DNA from 2 places in the Streptomyces sp. MNU89 genome. Region 2 is predicted to be linked to the other one. Evidence: predicted binding sites of a transcription regulator. Region 2 holds the regulator's gene; the other holds the start of a gene.
What was found. The regulator HrcA, encoded in region 2, represses chaperone genes, less so after heat shock. The targets are predictions, from matches to a motif close to TTNGCACTCNGNNNNNCNGAGTGCNAA.
Positions count from the first base shown of each region.

Region 1 (4,409 bases), 2.3 Mb from region 2:
GACCCGGCGGGCACGGCCCCGCACTCCCCGGACCTCCGCCTCGCCGGCCCGCCCCGCTCCGTCCAGCAGGCGTCCCCGGCGCCACCGTCGGAGGCAGCGGCCCGCTCCGGCTGCCCCACGGCCCCGGCGGTGCCGGCGACTGCGGCTGCTCCGGCCATTCCGGCCGTGCCCCGCGGCCCCCGAACCCTCAGTGCCCGGGCCCCCACCCCGTCCCCGCGGAACGGCCCGGTCCCGTACCGGCCGTACCGGCCGCACTGCCGCCGCCCTCGTCCTCACCGGACTCCTCGCCGCCGCCTGCGGCCCTCCGAGGAGCGCGGGCCGGTACCCGATCCCTCCCTCGACGCCCGGAACGCCGCCCCCGACGAGGTGCCCGGCTCGGGCGACCTGCTCTCCGTCCCCGCCCGCGCCCTCGCCGCCCGCGCCGAGCGGCTGCGGCGCGCCCCGGCCGCGCGCCCCGCCGTAGCCCACCAGCTGGGGGCTGCGCTCGGTGCCGCTCGCCCCGCCGCCCCCGCCCGTCGTCAAGCCGGTGCTGACCACCCCGGAAGGGCTCCGCCGCGGCCCGCACCGCCCGGAGGACGGGCTGCCGCACGTGATCACCCGGGTCCCCACCGACGACCGCGTCATCTTCCTGACCATCGACGACGGTGCCGACAAGGACCCCCGGCTGCTCCGCATGATCCGGGAGCTGAACGTCCCGGTCAGCGCCTTCCTCACACACAACCTCGCCCGCGAGGACTACGGCTACTTCCGCCGGCTGCGCGACCTGGGCGCCGGGATGCAGAACCACACCCTCACCCACCCCTACCTCCCCGCTCTCCCCTACGAGAAGCAGCGCCGGGAGATCTGCGCCCAGCAGGACAACCTGGAGCGGGAGACCGGTGTGCGCCCGACGATGTTCCGCCCCCCGTTCGGCGGCTACGACCGCGCCACCCTGCGCGCGGCCGCGTCCTGCGGGATCGGGGTCGTGCCGCTGTGGAGCCAGGAGGTCTTCCCCGGGCGGATGGAGTACCGCCGCGGGGCGCTGGACGGGCGGTTCCACCCCGGCGACATCGTCCTCACGCACTTCCGGGGGCCGGCCCACTGGAAGGGCGACATGCGGGACGTCCTCCGGCGGGTGCTGGACCAGGCCACCGAGGAGGGGTTCGCGGTGGCCCTGCTGGAGGACTACGTCGGCGGCTCCTGAGCGAGCGATGGCCCCGAGCCCCCGCCCCGCCCCGGCCGGGGCCGCCGGCCCGCCGAAGGAGACCGGAGAAAAGCCCGCCGCCGCCGATGAGTTCCGCTCCGCCCGCCGGTCCACCCCCGTACAGCGACCCCACAGCAGAGCTTCGCGCCGGCGAGCGGTGCGAGCGAGAGAGAAGAGGCGACACCATGGCCGTCACCAGCGTTTTCGTCAACCTCCCCGTCAAGGACGTCCAGCGCTCCCGCGCCTTCTTCGGCGCACTCGGCTACTCCTTCGACGAGCGGTTCTCCGACGAGAAGTCCGCCTGTCTGGTGCTCAAGGAGGAGAGCATCTTCGCGATGCTGCTGGCCGAGCCCTTCTTCAAGGGCTTCATCAGGAAGGAGATCGCGGACGCCGCGAGCACCACCGAGGTGATCACCGCCCTCGCCGCCGAGAGCCGCGAGGAGGTCGACCGGCTGGTGGACACGGCGCTGGCGTCCGGCGGTTCGCCGGCGAGCGACACCATGGACGAGGGCCCGATGTACGTCCGTTCCTTCCAGGACCCGGACGGGCACCACTGGGAGGTCGTGTACATGGACATGTCCGCCATGCAGTGACGTCGCCCGGCCGGCGCCCCCGGCATCCCCGGCCCGGATTCTCCGACGTACCGCCGCGCCCCGGCCCGGCGGCGCGTCGGCCTGCCCGGAACCGGCGCGTGCGCGCCCCGCACGCGCCCCGGGCACCCCGTATCCCCGGACGATCCTCCGGCCGCCCCCGCTCCGGGTCGCCGGCGCCACGACTCGTTGGCACTCAGCTTGACCGAGTGCTAACGCCGTCATAGGCTCGGCGCTGGCACTCACCACCGGCGAGTGCCAACACAGCGACGGGCAGGTCCGGCACCCGCGACGACGGATTTACCCGGTCGCCACCTCAGACAGTTAACCCCGTGAGATCTCCGAAGGGGGAGGTCGGATCGTGACGACCGCCAGCTCCAAGGTTGCCATCAAGCCGCTCGAGGACCGCATTGTGGTCCAGCCGCTCGACGCCGAACAGACCACGGCTTCCGGCCTGGTCATCCCGGACACCGCCAAGGAGAAGCCCCAGGAGGGCGTCGTCCTTGCCGTCGGTCCGGGCCGCTTCGAGGACGGCAACCGTCTTCCGCTCGACGTTTCCGTCGGCGATGTCGTGCTCTACAGCAAGTACGGCGGCACCGAGGTGAAGTACAGCGGCGAGGAGTACCTCGTCCTCTCGGCTCGCGACGTGCTCGCGATCGTCGAGAAGTAATTCACCCAGCAATTCTGATCTGCGCCCCGGCTCTCCCGTGTACTGAACCACCGGGCGCCGGGGCGCGGCTCGTTGAGAGGACTCAGGCAACCCATGGCGAAGATCCTTAAGTTCGACGAGGACGCCCGTCGCGCCCTCGAGCGCGGCGTCAACAAGCTCGCCGACACCGTGAAGGTGACGATCGGCCCCAAGGGCCGCAACGTCGTCATCGACAAGAAGTTCGGTGCTCCGACCATCACCAACGACGGTGTCACCATCGCCCGCGAGGTCGAGGTCGAGGACCCCTACGAGAACCTGGGCGCCCAGCTCGTCAAGGAGGTGGCGACCAAGACCAACGACATCGCGGGTGACGGCACCACCACCGCGACCGTGCTGGCCCAGGCGCTGGTCCGCGAGGGCCTGCGCAACGTCGCCGCCGGCGCCTCCCCGGCCGCCCTGAAGAAGGGCATCGACGCCGCCGTCAAGGCGATGTCGGAGGAGCTGCTGGCCACCGCCAGCCCGATCGACTCCAAGGCGGACATCGCCGCGGTCGCCGGTCTGTCCGCCCAGGACAAGCAGGTCGGCGAGCTCATCGCCGAGGCGATGGACAAGGTCGGCAAGGACGGTGTCATCACCGTCGAGGAGTCCAACACCTTCGGTCTGGAGCTCGACTTCACCGAGGGCATGGCCTTCGACAAGGGCTACCTCTCGCCGTACATGGTGACCGACCAGGAGCGTATGGAGGCCGTCCTCGACGACCCGTACATCCTGATCCACCAGGGCAAGATCGCCTCCATCCAGGACATGCTGCCGCTGCTGGAGAAGGTCATCCAGGCCGGCTCCTCCAAGCCGCTGCTGATCGTCGCCGAGGACGTCGAGGGCGAGGCGCTCTCCACCCTCGTCGTCAACAAGATCCGCGGCACCTTCAACGCCGTGGCCGTCAAGGCCCCCGGCTTCGGCGACCGCCGCAAGGCGATGCTCGGCGACATGGCCACCCTCACCGGTGCCACCGTCATCGCCGAGGAGGTCGGCCTCAAGCTCGACCAGGCCGGTCTGGACGTGCTGGGCTCCGCCCGCCGCGTGACCGTCACCAAGGACGACACCACCATCGTCGACGGTGCCGGCAAGAGCGAGGACGTGCAGGCCCGCGTCGCGCAGATCAAGGCCGAGATCGAGACCACCGACTCCGACTGGGACCGCGAGAAGCTCCAGGAGCGCCTCGCCAAGCTCGCCGGCGGGGTGTGCGTGATCAAGGTCGGCGCCGCGACCGAGGTCGAGCTCAAGGAGAAGAAGCACCGTCTGGAGGACGCCATCTCCGCGACCCGCGCCGCGGTCGAGGAGGGCATCGTCTCCGGTGGCGGTTCGGCGCTGGTCCACGCGGCCAAGGTGCTGGGCGACTCGCTCGGCAAGGAGGGCGACGAGGCCACCGGTGTCGCCGTCGTCCGCCGCGCCGTCGTCGAGCCGCTGCGCTGGATCGCGGAGAACGCCGGCCTGGAGGGCTACGTCATCACCTCCAAGGTCGCCGAGCTGGAGAAGGGCAACGGCTTCAACGCCGCGACCGGCGAGTACGGCGACCTGGTCAAGGCCGGGGTCATCGACCCGGTCAAGGTCACCCGCTCCGCCCTGGAGAACGCCGCCTCCATCGCCTCGCTGCTGCTGACGACCGAGACCCTGGTCGTCGAGAAGCCCGCCGAGGAGGAGCAGGAGGCCGGTGGCCACAGCCACGGCCACTCCCACTGACGCGACCGGTGCCCCGGGCCGCCCGCACGGGTGGTCCGGACTCCGGCCGTACGGACGAAGCCGGCGCCCCGCTGGGGGCGCCGGCTTCGGTGGCTCGGGGGGCAGGGCCGCGGGCTCACGGCCCCGGTCGCGTAACGCCCTTGCTCCGTCCCGGGGTTCCGGGCCCGGTGCAGCCGTCACCGCGGACCGAACTTGCGCCCCGTGCGGGAGGTGATCCCGCCCAGCATGTTGCGCGGCGCGAGCTTCA
Region 1 covers NZ_JAJKLL010000001.1:3,005,988-3,010,396, reverse strand. The annotation lists gene E4N63_RS12800 (polysaccharide deacetylase family protein) at 488-1,183, shown strand; gene E4N63_RS12795 (VOC family protein) at 1,369-1,776, shown strand; gene groES (co-chaperone GroES) at 2,135-2,443, shown strand; gene groL (chaperonin GroEL) at 2,537-4,162, shown strand; gene E4N63_RS12780 (SDR family oxidoreductase) at 4,339-4,409, opposite strand, start outside.
Region 1: a site for HrcA is predicted at 1,963-1,989, ahead of groES (co-chaperone GroES). Genes of this name have one in related genera too.

Region 2 (4,409 bases):
CGAGAACGTGCTCGCCCAGGGCACCGTCCGCCATGACCTCCGCCGCGATTCGCGACTCCTTGGAGCCGGGCACCAGGTGGTCGACGAGCACCCCGAGCCGCGCGTCCGCCGACGGCCCGAACTCCCGTACCACCGCCGGGAGATCGTCGATGCCCTCCAGATATTCGACCACCACGCCCTCGATGCGCAGATCGTCGCCCCAGACCCGCTCGACGAGTTCGGCGTCGTGCCGTCCCTCCACATAGATCCGCCCGGCGCGTGCGACCCGCGCCCGCGCCTCCGGGACGGCGACCGACCCCGAGGCGGTGCGGGCCGGGCGGCGCGGGGCGGCGGGCGCGGCGGCCGCGGGGCGCACCAGCGTGACCGTGCGCCCCTCCAGCAGGAAGCCGCGCGGCTCCATCGGGAACACCCGGTGCTTGCCGAAGCGGTCCTCCAGGGTCACCACGGGCCCCTGTGCCGTCTTCTCGCAGCGGATGACCGCGCCGCAGAACCCGCTGGCGGCCTCCTCCACGACGAGACCGGGCTCGGCCGCCACCTCGGGCGCCGGCCGGGTCTTCTTCCACGGCGGGGTCAGATCGGGCCCGTACTGTCTGCTGCGCATGGGCTCAGACGATACGAACGGCGGGCCGGCGCCGGTCACGACACGCCGAACCGCCCCGCCAGCGCGTCGCGTTGGGCCCGTACGAAGCGTGCGTCCACCACCGCTCCGTGACCGGGCACGTACAGCGCGTCCTCGCCGCCGAGTTCCACCAGCCGGTCCAGCGCGGCCGGCCAGCGCCCGGGCACGGCGTCCGGGCCGGCCTGGGGCTCCCCCGACTGCTCCACCAGGTCGCCGCAGAAGACGACGCAGGGGTCGCCCGGCACCAGCACCGCCAGATCGTGCGCTGTGTGCCCCGGCCCGACGTTGACGAGCACGGCCTCCCGGCCGCCGCCGAGGCCCACCGTCATCTCGCCGGAGACCGGGTGCTGCGGCGGGGCCAGCAGATCGGCGGCCTCGGCCGCGTCCCCGGCGTCCAGTCCGTGCCGGACGGCGTCGGCGGCCACCGCCTCCCCTCCGCCGCTGAGCAGCCGGTCCAGGCCCACGGCCCCGTAGGTCCGGACGCCGGCGAAGGCGGCGGCGCCCAGCACATGGTCGAAATGCCCGTGCGTGAATGCGAGATGGGTCACGTGGCGCCCCGCCAGGCGCCGCGCCCACCGGCGGATGTCCGCCCCCTCGGCGAGGCTCGCCCCCGCGTCCACGACCAGGGCCGCGTCCGGTCCGTACACCAGTCCCGTCGTGGCGTCCCAGCCCGGCAGACGGCGGCGTGCGACACCGCGCGCCAGTTGCTCCCAGTCCGCCTCTTCCCAACCGTGCTCCATACGATGACGCTAGTCGCAGGCGGGTCGCCGTGTCCGCCCGAGGTGCCGTCCACCGGCCGCGTATCCGCCCCGTAACCGGTCCGGCCTTGCCCTTGCCGTACCACACCGCCGTACACTTGGCCGGGGAAACTGGCACTCGCGCGGATCGAGTGCCAGAGACCGGACCAGAGGGACCGACTGGGAGGTGAGCGCGATGCTGAGCGAACGCAGACTCGAAGTGCTGCGCGCCATCGTCCAGGACTACGTCGGCACCGAGGAGCCGGTCGGCTCCAAGGCGCTCACGGAGCGCCACCGCCTCGGCGTGTCGCCCGCCACCGTGCGCAACGACATGGCCGCGCTGGAGGACGAGGGCTTCATCGCCCAGCCGCACACCAGTGCCGGTCGCATCCCCACGGACAAGGGCTACCGGCTGTTCGTCGACAAGCTCGCCGGTGTGAAACCGCTCTCCACGGCGGAGCGCCGGGCCATCCAGAACTTCCTGGACGGCGCCGTCGACCTCGACGACGTGGTGGGGCGCACGGTGCGGCTGCTCGCGCAGCTGACCCGGCAGGTGGCGGTGGTGCAGTACCCGTCGCTCACCCGCTCGACCGTGCGCCATGTCGAACTGCTGTCCATGGCGCCCGCGCGGATCATGCTCGTCCTGATCACCGACACCGGCCGGGTCGAACAGCGCATGGTGGACTGCCCCGCGCCGTTCGGGGACACCTCGCTGGCCGATCTGCGGGCCCGCCTCAACAGCGCGGTTTCCGGCCACCGTTTCGCGGATGTGCCGCGCTTGGTGCAGGATCTTCCGGAGTCCTTCGAGACGGAGGACCGCGGGACGGTCTCCACGGTGCTCGCCACCCTCATGGAGACCCTCGTCGAGGAGACCGAGGAGCGGCTGATGATCGGCGGTACCGCCAATCTCACCCGTTTCCGCCACGACTTCCCGCTGACCATCCGGCCCGTGCTGGAGGCCCTGGAGGAGCAGGTCGTGCTGCTGAAGCTGCTCGGCGCCTCCGAGGAGCCCGGGATGACGGTGCGCATCGGGCATGAGAACGCCCATGAGGGCCTGACATCCACCTCCGTCGTCGCCGTCGGCTACGGTTCGGGCGACGAGGCGGTGGCGAAACTCGGCGTGGTCGGACCGACCCGCATGGATTACCCCGGAACGATGGGAGCGGTACGCGCAGTGGCACGTTACGTCGGACAGATCCTGGCGGAGTCGTAAGTGGCCACCGACTACTACGCCGTACTGGGCGTGAGCCGGGACGCTGGACAGGACGAGATCAAGAAGGCGTTCCGCCGTCTCGCACGCGAGCTGCACCCGGACGTCAATCCGGACCCCAAGACGCAGGAGCGGTTCAAGGAGATCAACGCCGCCTACGAGGTGCTGTCGGACCCGCAGAAGAAGCAGGTCTACGACCTCGGCGGGGACCCGATGTCGGGGGCCGGCGGCGGCGCGGGCCCCGGCTTCGGCGGGGCCGGCTTCGGCAACTTCTCCGACATCATGGACGCGTTCTTCGGCACCGCCTCGCAGCGCGGCCCGAGATCCCGTACCCGGCGCGGCCAGGACGCGATGATCCGGCTCGAAGTCGAGCTGGACGAGGCCGCGTTCGGCACCACCAAGGACATCCAGGTTGACACGGCCGTCGTCTGCAACACCTGCAGCGGCGAGGGTGCCGCCCCCGGTACCTCCGCCCAGACCTGCGACATGTGCCGCGGCCGCGGTGAGGTCTCCCAGGTGACGCGGTCCTTCCTGGGGCAGGTCATGACCTCCCGCCCCTGCCCGCAGTGCCAGGGCTTCGGCACCGTCGTGCCGACCCCGTGCCCGGAGTGCGCCGGTGACGGCCGCATCCGCTCGCGGCGCACCCTGACCGTCAAGATCCCGGCGGGTGTGGACAACGGCACCCGGATCCAGCTCGCCGGCGAGGGCGAGGTCGGCCCCGGCGGCGGCCCGCCCGGTGATCTCTACGTCGAGATCCACGAGGTGCCGCACCCGGTCTTCCAGCGGCGCGGCGACGATCTGCACTGCACGGTCACCATCCCGATGACGGCGGCGGCCCTCGGCACCCAGTGCCCGCTGGAGACGCTGGACGGCATGGAGGAGGTCGACATCCGGCCCGGCACCCAGTCCGGCCAGTCGATCCCGCTCCACCAGCGCGGCATCACGCATCTGCGCGGTGGCGGGCGCGGCGACCTGATCGTCCACGTCGAGGTGCAGACCCCGACCAAGCTCGACCCCCAGCAGGAGGACCTGCTCCGGCAGCTCGCCAAGCTCCGCGGCGAGGAACGCCCGGCCGGCCACTTCCAGCCCGGTCAGCAGGGTCTCTTCTCCCGGCTGAAGGACGCCTTCAACGGCCGCTGAGCCGACCGGCCCCGACGCCTTCGGCACGCACGGACCGGCCCCGGCGGATCCCCGCCGGGGCCGCGCCGTGCCGCCGTCCGCCCGCCGGAAAGAACGGCGGGAGGGGTCCGCCCGCGCAGTGCTCCGTGACACCATGTGCCACATGGCTGCAGCAACGGGGGGTGTCCCCGCGGTGACGGACCTCTTCCGGTACCCCATCATCCAGGCGCCCATGGCGGGCGGGGCCTCCCGCCCGGAGCTGGCCGCCGCCGTGTGCCGGGCCGGCGGGCTCGGTTTCCTCGCAGCCGGCCACAAGACACCCGAGGCCATGTACCAGGAGATCCGGGTGGCGCGCGGGCTGACCGACCGCCCCTTCGGGGTCAACCTCTTCCTGCCGCAGCGGCCCGTCGCCGACGCCGCCGCGGTCGCCGTCTACCGCGAGCAGCTCGCCGGGGAATCCTCCTGGTACGCCGCCCCGCTCGGTGACACGGAGACCGACGGCGGCGAAGACGACGGCGACGACGGCTACGAGGGCAAGCTCGCCGTCCTCACCGAAGCCCCGGTGGCCGTGGTCTCCTTCACCTTCGGCTGCCCCGACGCCGGCGTGCTCCGGGCCCTCGCCCGCGCGGGCACCGTCACCGTCGTCACCGTCACGTCCGTGGCCGAGGCGCGGACGGCCGAGGCGGCCGGCGCCGCGGCGGTGTGCGTGCAGGGCGTCGAGGCG
Region 2 covers NZ_JAJKLL010000001.1:5,281,636-5,286,044, forward strand. The annotation lists gene E4N63_RS22490 (DUF3097 domain-containing protein) at 1-601, opposite strand, end outside; gene E4N63_RS22495 (MBL fold metallo-hydrolase) at 637-1,359, opposite strand; gene hrcA (heat-inducible transcriptional repressor HrcA) at 1,553-2,569, shown strand; gene dnaJ (molecular chaperone DnaJ) at 2,570-3,706, shown strand; gene E4N63_RS22510 (nitronate monooxygenase) at 3,849-4,409, shown strand, end outside.